Regions from separate parts of the Pseudodesulfovibrio profundus genome, predicted to be linked through region 3. Evidence: riboswitches for the same ligand, from Rfam matches in the RefSeq annotation. Region 3 holds a riboswitch; each other region holds the start of a gene.
The links. A riboswitch is a leader RNA that binds a small molecule or an ion and turns the genes downstream of it on or off. The one in region 3 is predicted to bind cobalamin.

Region 1 (3,279 bases), 1.7 Mb from region 3:
CCGGCCATACTGTTACTTCTAAATCCACGAAGCCCCACAGAAGAGTAATCTGCCCCATACTTGTGAAAGTGTCCGGGAACAAACTTTGCCAGAACGTCTGAAACATCCTTGGCGTCAGTGTTTTTGATTTCTTCCGATGTGACAATCTGGACATGAACCGGAACCTCTTTGCTCGGGGTAGGAACAGAGGTTGCAGTGACCACCACTTCGGGAAGAACTCCCGAAGATGGATCAACTCTGGACTCGGCGGCCCAGGCAGTTGGGATGAATAAACAAAATGCCAGCAGCAGAGCTACGACACTCATAATAAAACCTCCTGTTGTAGCGTTACAGGAGGCTTCGAGGGGGGAAATAGGGAATAGAGCACCAGCCAGCACAGCGTGCACGGCGGATCGTGATCCCAGGCTTTGCCTCGAAGCCTACAAAATCCACCTTAAGGGCTGGTCTCCCGGCTCGAGGATCGACCTACTCACCGCGCCTTCCCAGGATATCCCCAGTGGCATTATGCGGTTTTCGTCCCCTCTCACGGTTGCGGGCCAGCGTCGGTTTCTCACCGAACTTCCCAATTATCCCTGCTGAGCAGGGACCCGAAAGGTAACTATAGTTAACCATGGACTCGAACATATGAATGTATTAGAGCCCAACAAAGCAGAACACTTATTCAATAATTCAACTGACTGTCAAGCCATTTGACTCTACTATGCTGAAGTACTTCTTGTTTTCGTCGATCATACTCCACCTGTCACTTGGTGCCTTTATCGGTTTTTCATCCACAAAAGCCGAAGTTCGCTCAACGACATGGAGTACCTATGAGGTAACGCTTCTAGGCACTTCCGGAATGGGAGGGACAGGGATTGCCAATGCCGAAAAGACAAGCAAAGGGCTCATAACTTCTCCAAAACCGCGCAACAAACATAGTGCACTCAAAGAAAAAGCCTCAAAACAAAACACTGGAGAATCCAATCAATCCAAAAGAAAGTCTCCGGACAATATTTCTTTGCATGCAGGATCAACAATCAGCCAAACCGATGCCCTTCAAAAATGGACAGATAATGGAAACAGCATGACCGCAGAAAGAGGCCTCACTGAGAGTGATCCCAATGGGATACCTCACGGACAAGGAGGATTTGGTCATGGACATAAAAGAGACGGGATAGGTAAAACGAATACAATTCCCGTGGCGATCCATCAAGTACGCCCAGAGTATCCACGTCGCGCCCGACAGCGCAGTATTACCGGTAAAGTCGTTATTTCTTGCATCGTCAACATCGACGGATCTGTAGCGGACCCAATTATTATTAAATCGTCGCCCGAAGGTATTTTCGACAAGTGCGCATGTACCGCCTTGAAGCATTGGAAATTTCGCCCAGCCCTCCACCAAGGCCGTCCGATATCGAGCCGGATAACCATCCCCTTTCGGTTTGAACTCAATTAGCATTCCCCCTTGCCCTATCCACTGCCTTGCGATAGTTTTTATTCATCACGATGTCCTTCAGGTGGCCGCCAAGGCCATAACAGGGAATCCGGTGCGAATCCGGAGCGGTCCCGCCGCTGTAATCCTCACTTGAAGTTCTGACTCCAACTAGCCACTGCCGCAAGGCGGGAAGGCGGAGCAGACGAGGAAAGCCAGAAGACCTACCTGAAGCGTTTCTTGCCGAATGCGATCCGCGGAGATTGCACACGGACATGAACGGACTCACTCTCCAACTGTTGCCAGGTTTTCAGTGGTTCTGCTGCTGAGTTCACTATTGGCAACCGAGCAAACAGTTTCAGCTTCAGGCCATTGGCCTGCACTGGAAACCATCCGCACTCTGCTGTTTGCAAGAGATTCTTATGCCTATTCAAATTCAAAAACGTGATGGATGCATCGAAACGTGGTCAACCAAACGTATTGGTAACGCCATTTTCAAAGCCCTCAAAGGCAGCGGCATCAAGGACCCGCTTTTAGCTGACCGCCTGGCCGGAAAAGTTGAGAAGAAGCTCGCAGACATCGATGTCCCTGAGCAGGAACAAGTCCAAGACACGGTGCAACAGGTTCTCATGGAGGCCCGGTTGTACAAAGTCGCAGAACGCTACATCATCTACCGCGAGAAACGCAGGGAACTGAGATCTCAAAACGATGCCTATCTGGACATCTCAGGAATAACTGAAAGCTACCTCGATAACATCGACTGGCGCGTCAGCGAAAACTCCAACATGGTTCACTCCTATCAGGGATTGATCCTGCATATGGCTGGATCAGTCCAAGCTCGATACATGCTGGAAAAGTATCCGGAGGAAGTGCGAATGGCCCATAATCACGGCTACTTCCACATCCACGATCTTTCCTTCGGTCTGGCAGGCTATTGCTCCGGCTGGAGCCTGCGCGACCTTCTGTTGGAAGGATTTAATTTGCGCGACAGGTGCTCCTCCACTCCGGCCAAGCACTTTGACGCGGCCTGCGGCCAGATCGTTAATTTCCTCGGAACCCTCCAAAATGAATGGGCAGGCGCTCAGGCATTTAACAATGTCGACACCTATCTGGCCCCATTCATCAGGTACGACAGCCTCGACTATGCCAGCGTAAAACAACAGATTCAGAAATTGCTCCACAACCTCAATGCCACGTCACGTTGGGGAGGGCAAAGTCCATTCACCAACTTCACCTTCGATGTCGTGCCTCCGGCCCATATCGCCAAGGAGGCTGTCATTATTGGCGGTCAATTGCAGGACTCCACTTATGGCGAATACGGGGAAGAGATGGCCATGATCAATCGGGCTTTCCTCGAAGTAATGCTCGAAGGCGATGCTGACGGACGCATTTTCTCCTTCCCCATCCCCACGTACAACGTGACCGAAGACTTCCCCTGGGAATCCGAAGAAGGGAAGCTGCTGCTCAAAATGACTGCAAAATACGGTGCCCCCTACTTCCAGAACTTCATCAACTCGGACCTCAACCCTGAGGATGTTCGCTCCATGTGCTGCCGTTTGCAGATGGACCTGCGTGAGATTCGTAAAAAGACTGGAGGGCTGTTTGGAGCAGGCGATCTGACTGGATCTATCGGCGTCGTTACCCTGAACCTGTCCAAACTTGCATACCTTGCTCATAATGAAGAAGACTTCTTTGACCTGATAACCGAGTATGCCCAACTGGCAAGCGAGTCTCTGGAATACAAACGAAAAATAGTTGAAAAAAACCTGAGTGCTGGGATGTTTCCCTTCTCTCGCCGGTACTTGAAGAACGGCTTCAAGGGCCACTTCTCAACTATCGGCCTCATCGGCGGACATGAAGCATGCATG
Region 2 (3,279 bases), 1.1 Mb from region 3:
GGTGGAGTTGGTGTAGTACGGGGTTTCGCCGCCAGAGGTGTAGATGTCGGAGTAGAGCTCCTTATCAATCTTGGCGAGGCGATAGCAGGTACCCTCACCCGGAGTTGCTTCCAGGTTGTACAGGTTGCCGGTTTCTTCCTGAAATTCAACCACCAGTCGGCGGAGCTGATTCAGGGTGCGCTGCATGAGTCTGGAGCCTGAAGGGGAATCCACGCCTTTGCCAAGCAGGTTCATGCACGCTTCATGTCCACCAATCAGGCCAATGGTCGAGAAGTGACCTTTGAAGCCGTTTTTCAGGTAGCGCTTGGAGAACGGGAACATGCCTGCATCCAGGTTCTGCTGAACGACTTTACGCTTGAATTCCAGGGATTCGCTGGCAAGACGGGCATATTCTGTCACCAGATCAATGAAGTCCTCTTCATTGTGCGCAAGGTAAGCGAGCTTGGGCAGGTTCAGGGTGACAACGCCGACTGATCCGGTGAGGTCGCCAGCACCGAACAGGCCGCCGGTCTTCTTGCGGATTTCCCGAAGGTCCATCTGGAGGCGGCAGCACATTGAGCGCACATCTTCCGGGTTCAGGTCGGAATTGATGAAGTTCTGGAAGTAGGGTGCGCCGTATTTGGCGGTCATCTGAAGGAGCAGCTTGCCTTCCTCGGATTCCCAGGGGAAATCGTTGGTGACGTTGTACGTCGGGATGGGGAAGGAGAAGATGCGGCCGTCGGCATCGCCTTCGAGCATCACTTCGAGGAATGCCCGGTTGATCATGGCCATTTCTTCAGCGTACTCACCATAGGTCGAATCCTGCAACTGACCACCGATAATGACGGCTTCCTTGGCAATGTGCGCAGGCGGCACAAAGTCAAAAGTGAAGTTGGTGAACGGGCTTTGGCCGCCCCAACGGGAAGTTGCATTGAGATTGTGGAGCAGTTTCTGAACCTGTTGCTTGACATCATTGTATGTCAGGCCGTCATTGCGGACGAACGGAGCGAGGTAGGTGTCAACGTTGTTGAACGCCTGTGCTCCGGCCCATTCGTTTTGCAGCGTGCCGAGAAAGTTGACGATCTGACCGCAAGCGGAATCAAAGTGCTTTGCGGGCGTAGAAGAACAACGGTCGCGCAGGTTGAATCCTTCCAGAAGAAGGTCGCGCAGGCTCCAACCGGAGCAGTATCCAGCAAGGCCGAAAGAGAGATCGTGGATGTGGAAATAGCCGTGGGTATGGGCCATCCGCACTTCTTCCGGGTATTTTTCCAGCATGTAGCGTGCCTGAACGGCTCCGGCCATGTGCAGGATCAGTCCCTGGTAGGAGTGTACCATGTTGGAGTTTTCACTCACTCGCCAGTCGACGTTTTCGAGGTAGCTCTCCGTCACACCGGAAATGTCGAGAAATGCATCGTTTTGCGAACGGAGTTCACGTCTTTTTTCACGGTATATAATGAAGCGTTCAGCCACTTTGTACAAGCGGGCTTCCATCAGCACCTGTTGGACAGTGTCCTGAACAAGCTCCTGCTCGGGAATCTCCTGATTCTCCAGTTTTTGGGCAACTTTTCCAGCCAGGCGTTCGGCCAGAATCGGATCTTTGATTCCGCTGCCTTTCAGGGCTTTGAATATGGCGTCACCAATTCTTTTGGTGGACCATGTTTCGATACAACCGTCACGTTTCAGGATTTTGCTCGGCATATAATACTCTTTAGCAAGCAGGAAGCGCGGAAAAGCTGCAGACACGACTAACGTCGGCTGCAGTGGACTGCTTGCGCAATTACCGTAATTGACCGCACGGCAGGACCGCGAAATCTCGGCAATGGGTTATGGGTACGTTCTTTCAAGTCCGTATACGGTTTCCGCGAACCGGATTCGGCTAGAAACGCTTCAGGCAGGTCTTCTGGCTTTCCCCGTCTGATCCGTCTTCCCGCATGTGGCAGTGACGTCGTGGATCAGATTTCTATGGAGATAACAGCGGCGGGACCGCTCCGGATTCGCACCGGATTCCCTATTGTGGCTTCCCAGCCACCTGAAGGACATCGTGATGAAAGTGTAACTATCTGATGCATCGTTTGTACGCAAGGGGATTTGTGGTTTTTAGATGGTGTTGTCGTGTAAGTGCTCGATAAGTTGAACTTAGTTTGACTTTGAGGGAAAGTGCTCATGGTTTTTATTGTTTGCGAAATGTGTATAGAGTGCGGTGTCTGTTCAAAACAAAATGTAAATGTAGGAAGTACCAATGCAGATATGGGTTGATGCCGACGCGTGTCCCAACGTCATAAAGGAAGTTTTGTTCAAAGCTGCGGTTCGATGCGAAGTTGGGCTTACGCTGGTGGCCAACATTTCGCTGTCCGTGCCGTCCTCTCCGCTCATCAAGACCCTCCAGGTGTCGTCGGGCTTTAATGAAGCCGATAATGAAATCGCACGACTGGTCGAACCGGGCGATCTTGTGGTTACAGCCGATATCCCTCTGGCAGACGCCATCGTGGAAAAGGGTGCTGTTGGCCTGAATCCTCGCGGGGAGCTATATACGGAAGAAAACGTCAAAGGACTGCTGCGAATGCGCAATCTGATGGAAGAATTGCGAAGCGGAGGAGTGGCAACAGGCGGTCCGCCTCCCCTTGGGCCGAAAGAAAAACAGGAATTTACCAATCAATTAGATCGGTTCCTAACGCGAAGTCTGAGAAAAAACAGTTAATTTAATACGTTGTTAGATCAAAGCAAAAAGGGTTTATGGCAATGGCTATAAACCCTTGATTTTTAAGACTCGGATTCAGAGGGTATAAAATATGACGCCAGTGCAACGAAGATGGGATATAGCTCAATAAGTGCTTAAATAATAAGCGTTAAATCATAATCATTAAAACGGAAACGGGCCTAAGAAATGGCTAATGAGGATTGGTTTAGTAATTATGATTTACTCATAAGTGGCTTTTATAAATCCGACCAAAATAGTCAGAAATTTGTTGACATGGTCTTTGCTTCGATTTAGTTGCGACTGAAATTCGTTATCATTTTCAAGCAAACCGCAAGGAGCATATCGTGAAAAAACTTATTACCCTTTCTCTGACTGCACTATTGGTTGCAGCCTGGACCGTGTCCGCATTTGCCAGCGAGGTCGTTGTTTACTCTGCTCGGAAAGAACACCTTATCAAGCCTCTGTTTGAGGCATACACTGCCAAAACCGGTGTTGAGGTCAAGTACATAACCGGTAAGGCAGGGGCTTTGCTTGAGCGCATCAAGGCTGAAGGCGAAAACACACCCGCTGATCTTTTCATTACCGTTGATGCTGGTAATCTC
Region 3 (3,279 bases):
CGGTCAGGACACCGATGGGGACTTCATGGGGCAGAATGGCTCGGGTCAAGGTGTCTGCACTGATCAGGAGTAATGCTCCACCCAAGCCTGATGCGGGCAGGAGGAAGCGGTTGTCCGGGCCGATGATGAATCGCATGAGGTGGGGGATGATGAGTCCGACAAAGCCGATAACACCGGATATGGCAACACAGATGGCGCTGACCAGTGAGGCGGTGAGCAGCAGGGTTAACCGAATGCGGGGAGTCTCGACCCCAAGGCTTGCCGCTGTCCGACTGCCAAGGCTCATGAGGTTGAGATCACGCGCATAATACAGACAGATGAGAAAAGCACAGAGGGCGGCGATGCCGGTTAGGCTGGCGTCGAACCATGTTCGGGAACTGAAACTGCCCATGAGCCAGAACACAATGGCGGCCACCCGTTCATCGGCCAGGTATTTGATGAAGCTTATGGCAGCCGAAAGGATCGCGGAAACGATGACGCCGGAAAGGATGAGGTTGGCAGGAGCCAACTCACTGTCACGGCCTGACATGGCAATGACCGCGAACAGTGTGGCTGTTGCACCGATAAAAGCCATGACGCACAGGGTGGTCGGTCCCAGAAACGATAAGCCCAGCAGCAACGACAGGGCCGCTCCGAAGGCCGCTCCTGATGAAACACCGAGGGTAAATGGGTCAGCCAGAGGATTGAGCAGCAGTCCCTGAAAGACAGTGCCAGCCATGGCAAGACCGAAGCCCACGAAAATGGATGTGAGTATGCGCGGCAGCCTTACGTCGATGACGATGCTTTGATGCAAGGGGTCAACCGAGCCTGCCGTCCCCAGCAGGCCATGCCAGATGGAAGCGACAACATCCGTTGCGCTGATGGCGATGAATCCCATACCAGTTGCCACGATTGCAGTAAGCAAAAGTGCTGCTGCAAGCGAGGTGATGACCAGAGTGGCGCGGGATGAGCTGTGAAGGACGGCAGGCATGTTGGTATTACGGCAGCATGTGCGTTTGCGAGAGAGCGTCCTTGAGATGATCCACATACATTTGTGCGAATGCATCCACAGAGCCAAGCCCACGAAGTTCGGTCTTCACGTTGAATCCGGCTTTGGTCAGCATGACCTTCCAGGAATCATCCTCATCACCAGCCATGTCGTTGGAGGCGTGATCACCGGCTACAACCATGAAAGGTTTCATGAGAACATTCTTCTTGCCCGAGGCTTTCAGCGCGGCCAGCAGGTCGTTGAAGTTTGGAAATCCTTCCACGCATCCGACAAATACTGGATACCCATGGACTGCCTGCATCTCACGCTGGAATTCTGCATAAATGCCTGTTGAGTAAAAGTCGTTGCCATGCCCCATGTAAACGAGCGCCGCATTGTTTGCTTTGGCATCCTCGACATCGTGGGCCAGGGCATCAACCGCGGTCCGTATGTCATCCATATACGGATATTTGTCTCCCGGCATACCGAGGGCAGGGCGTCCAAGACGCAGGGAGGTGAAGGGCTGCCATTTGGCTTTTACCGTCTTGATGGAACGAAGCCCCACCATGACAGCCTTGAGATCGGCAAATTCTTCACCGGCGAAGATATGCAGTGGTTGAACTGCGATATCCTTGTACCCTGCATCCTGCAGGAGCCCCAGAGTGGCCAAGGGGCTTTTGACGTAAAGGATATCTTCAGGAATGGAAGGATTCTCTTTGAGCCACTGCTCATTGGACTGGCGCTTTTGCCAGATGCCACGGATGATATCGGACGTAAAAGCGAGGCGGATGTGAATGTCGGGAAACTCCGCAGCAACTTTGTTCCGAATGTTGAGGATGGATTCAAGCGTCTTTGGATACGATGTGCCAAAGGCCGCCAAAACAATCGCTTTTTTGGCGGGTTCGCTTACGTGATGCCCGGCCTTTGCTGGCAAGGTGGTCACAAGGCAGAAAAAGATAAGGAGCGCCGGTACAAGTGTACGGCGGGTCAATAGGGTCATGGTTCCTCCAAAAGGAGGGCTGTTTACAGGGCAAAAAAATATTCCCCTCCCTCACCATATTCTGAGGAAGGGGAACCGTTTTTTCCCTTCGTATACCTGTGGCGGCAAGCCCACGTACCACCGAGGCAAACCAATATCGTTTTCAGGCAGGTCTTCCGGCTGGCTCCTCCTGTTTTCGCCTTCCCGACCGGTGGTCAGTGGCATAATGAAAACAGTTCGGCAGAGCGTCACGGCGGCGGGTCCGCTCCCGATTTACACGGGATTCCCTATCAAGTCCGTCAGGACACCTGAAGCTGAGCTAATAGGCTGGTCGTCCAGTCTCTGTCAAGGTCGTCTAACTGGAGGTGTTGATGCGATCCTGAAAATTCTGGAGCATCTCTTCAGTGTCGATGACCAGTGCATCGGATTCACCCATCATTCCGTAGCCCAGAATGGGGACATGGAAAATCTCTTCTACCGGAACGGTGAAGCCGGTGATAACGACCTGCTGCTGGCGAAGCACTTCATCAACCAGAATGGCAGCCTTGTATTCTCCCACTCGAACGACGATGGCCTGCGCCATTTCAATGTCGTCCACTTCGGGTGTTATGCCGAGAAGATCGCCAAGTCTGAGCAGGGAGTGGACTTCGCCTCGAACGTCAACAGTTTCGCGACCATCCGGCAGTTCGACGACCTCGTTGTGGCGAGGCATGTAGATTTCCATGACGTCACGACTGGGAACGATGTAGACCTCTCCGCCGACCTTGCAGACCAGGGCGTCGACAATGCCTTCGTTGGCCGAGCGGTCGAGGGGGATGGATATGGTGAACGATGCGCCGTGGCCCAGGTCGCTTTCGATGGTCACATCACCATCAAGAGTGACACGAATGGCGTTGACGACCGCATCCATGCCGACACCGCGACCGGAAACGTCGGTAATTTTTTCTGCCGTTGAAAAGCCTGACTGGAGGACGAATTGAAGAATTTCGTTCTTTTCGTACTCTTCCGATGGATCGGCCAGCCCCTTCTCAATCGCCTTGTTCAGAATGCGGTCGGGATCAAGCCCGCGACCGTCATCCTTGACCTGAATGTATGCGTTGTCGCCCTTGCGCCATGCGGCGAGAGTGACATTGCCGACTTCGGGCTTGCTGGTTTCCTTACGCTCTTCCGGTGTCTCCAAACCGTGGTCGACTGCATTGCGCAGCAGGTGAACCAGTGGTTCGTTGAGGCTTTCGACAATGGTCTTGTCGAGGGGGAGTTCATCTCCCTTGACCGTGAAGTCAAGCTTCTTGCCGATCTTCTGGCTAAGGGATTTGACCAGGCGATGCATGGG

Region 1: it holds a riboswitch for cobalamin, as region 3 does, so the genes downstream of both, DPRO_RS07950 (ribonucleoside triphosphate reductase) here and DPRO_RS19105 (sirohydrochlorin cobaltochelatase) in region 3, are expected to answer to the same signal.
Region 2: it holds a riboswitch for cobalamin, as region 3 does, so the genes downstream of both, DPRO_RS04940 (ribonucleoside triphosphate reductase) here and DPRO_RS19105 (sirohydrochlorin cobaltochelatase) in region 3, are expected to answer to the same signal.

What each region holds. Positions count from the first base shown of each region.
Region 1 is NZ_LT907975.1:1,655,440-1,658,718, forward strand. It holds gene DPRO_RS07940 (TonB-dependent receptor plug domain-containing protein) at 1-305, opposite strand, end outside; cobalamin riboswitch at 422-606, opposite strand; gene DPRO_RS07945 (energy transducer TonB) at 701-1,435, shown strand; cobalamin riboswitch at 1,478-1,657, shown strand; gene DPRO_RS07950 (ribonucleoside triphosphate reductase) at 1,834-3,279, shown strand, end outside.
Region 2 is NZ_LT907975.1:1,002,234-1,005,512, reverse strand. It holds gene DPRO_RS04940 (ribonucleoside triphosphate reductase) at 1-1,677, opposite strand, end outside; cobalamin riboswitch at 1,853-2,027, opposite strand; gene DPRO_RS04935 (YaiI/YqxD family protein) at 2,219-2,677, shown strand; gene DPRO_RS04930 (extracellular solute-binding protein) at 3,022-3,279, shown strand, end outside.
Region 3 is NZ_LT907975.1:4,079,132-4,082,410, forward strand. It holds gene DPRO_RS19100 (FecCD family ABC transporter permease) at 1-970, opposite strand, end outside; gene DPRO_RS19105 (sirohydrochlorin cobaltochelatase) at 978-1,967, opposite strand; cobalamin riboswitch at 2,096-2,273, opposite strand; gene DPRO_RS19110 (chemotaxis protein CheA) at 2,302-3,279, opposite strand, start outside.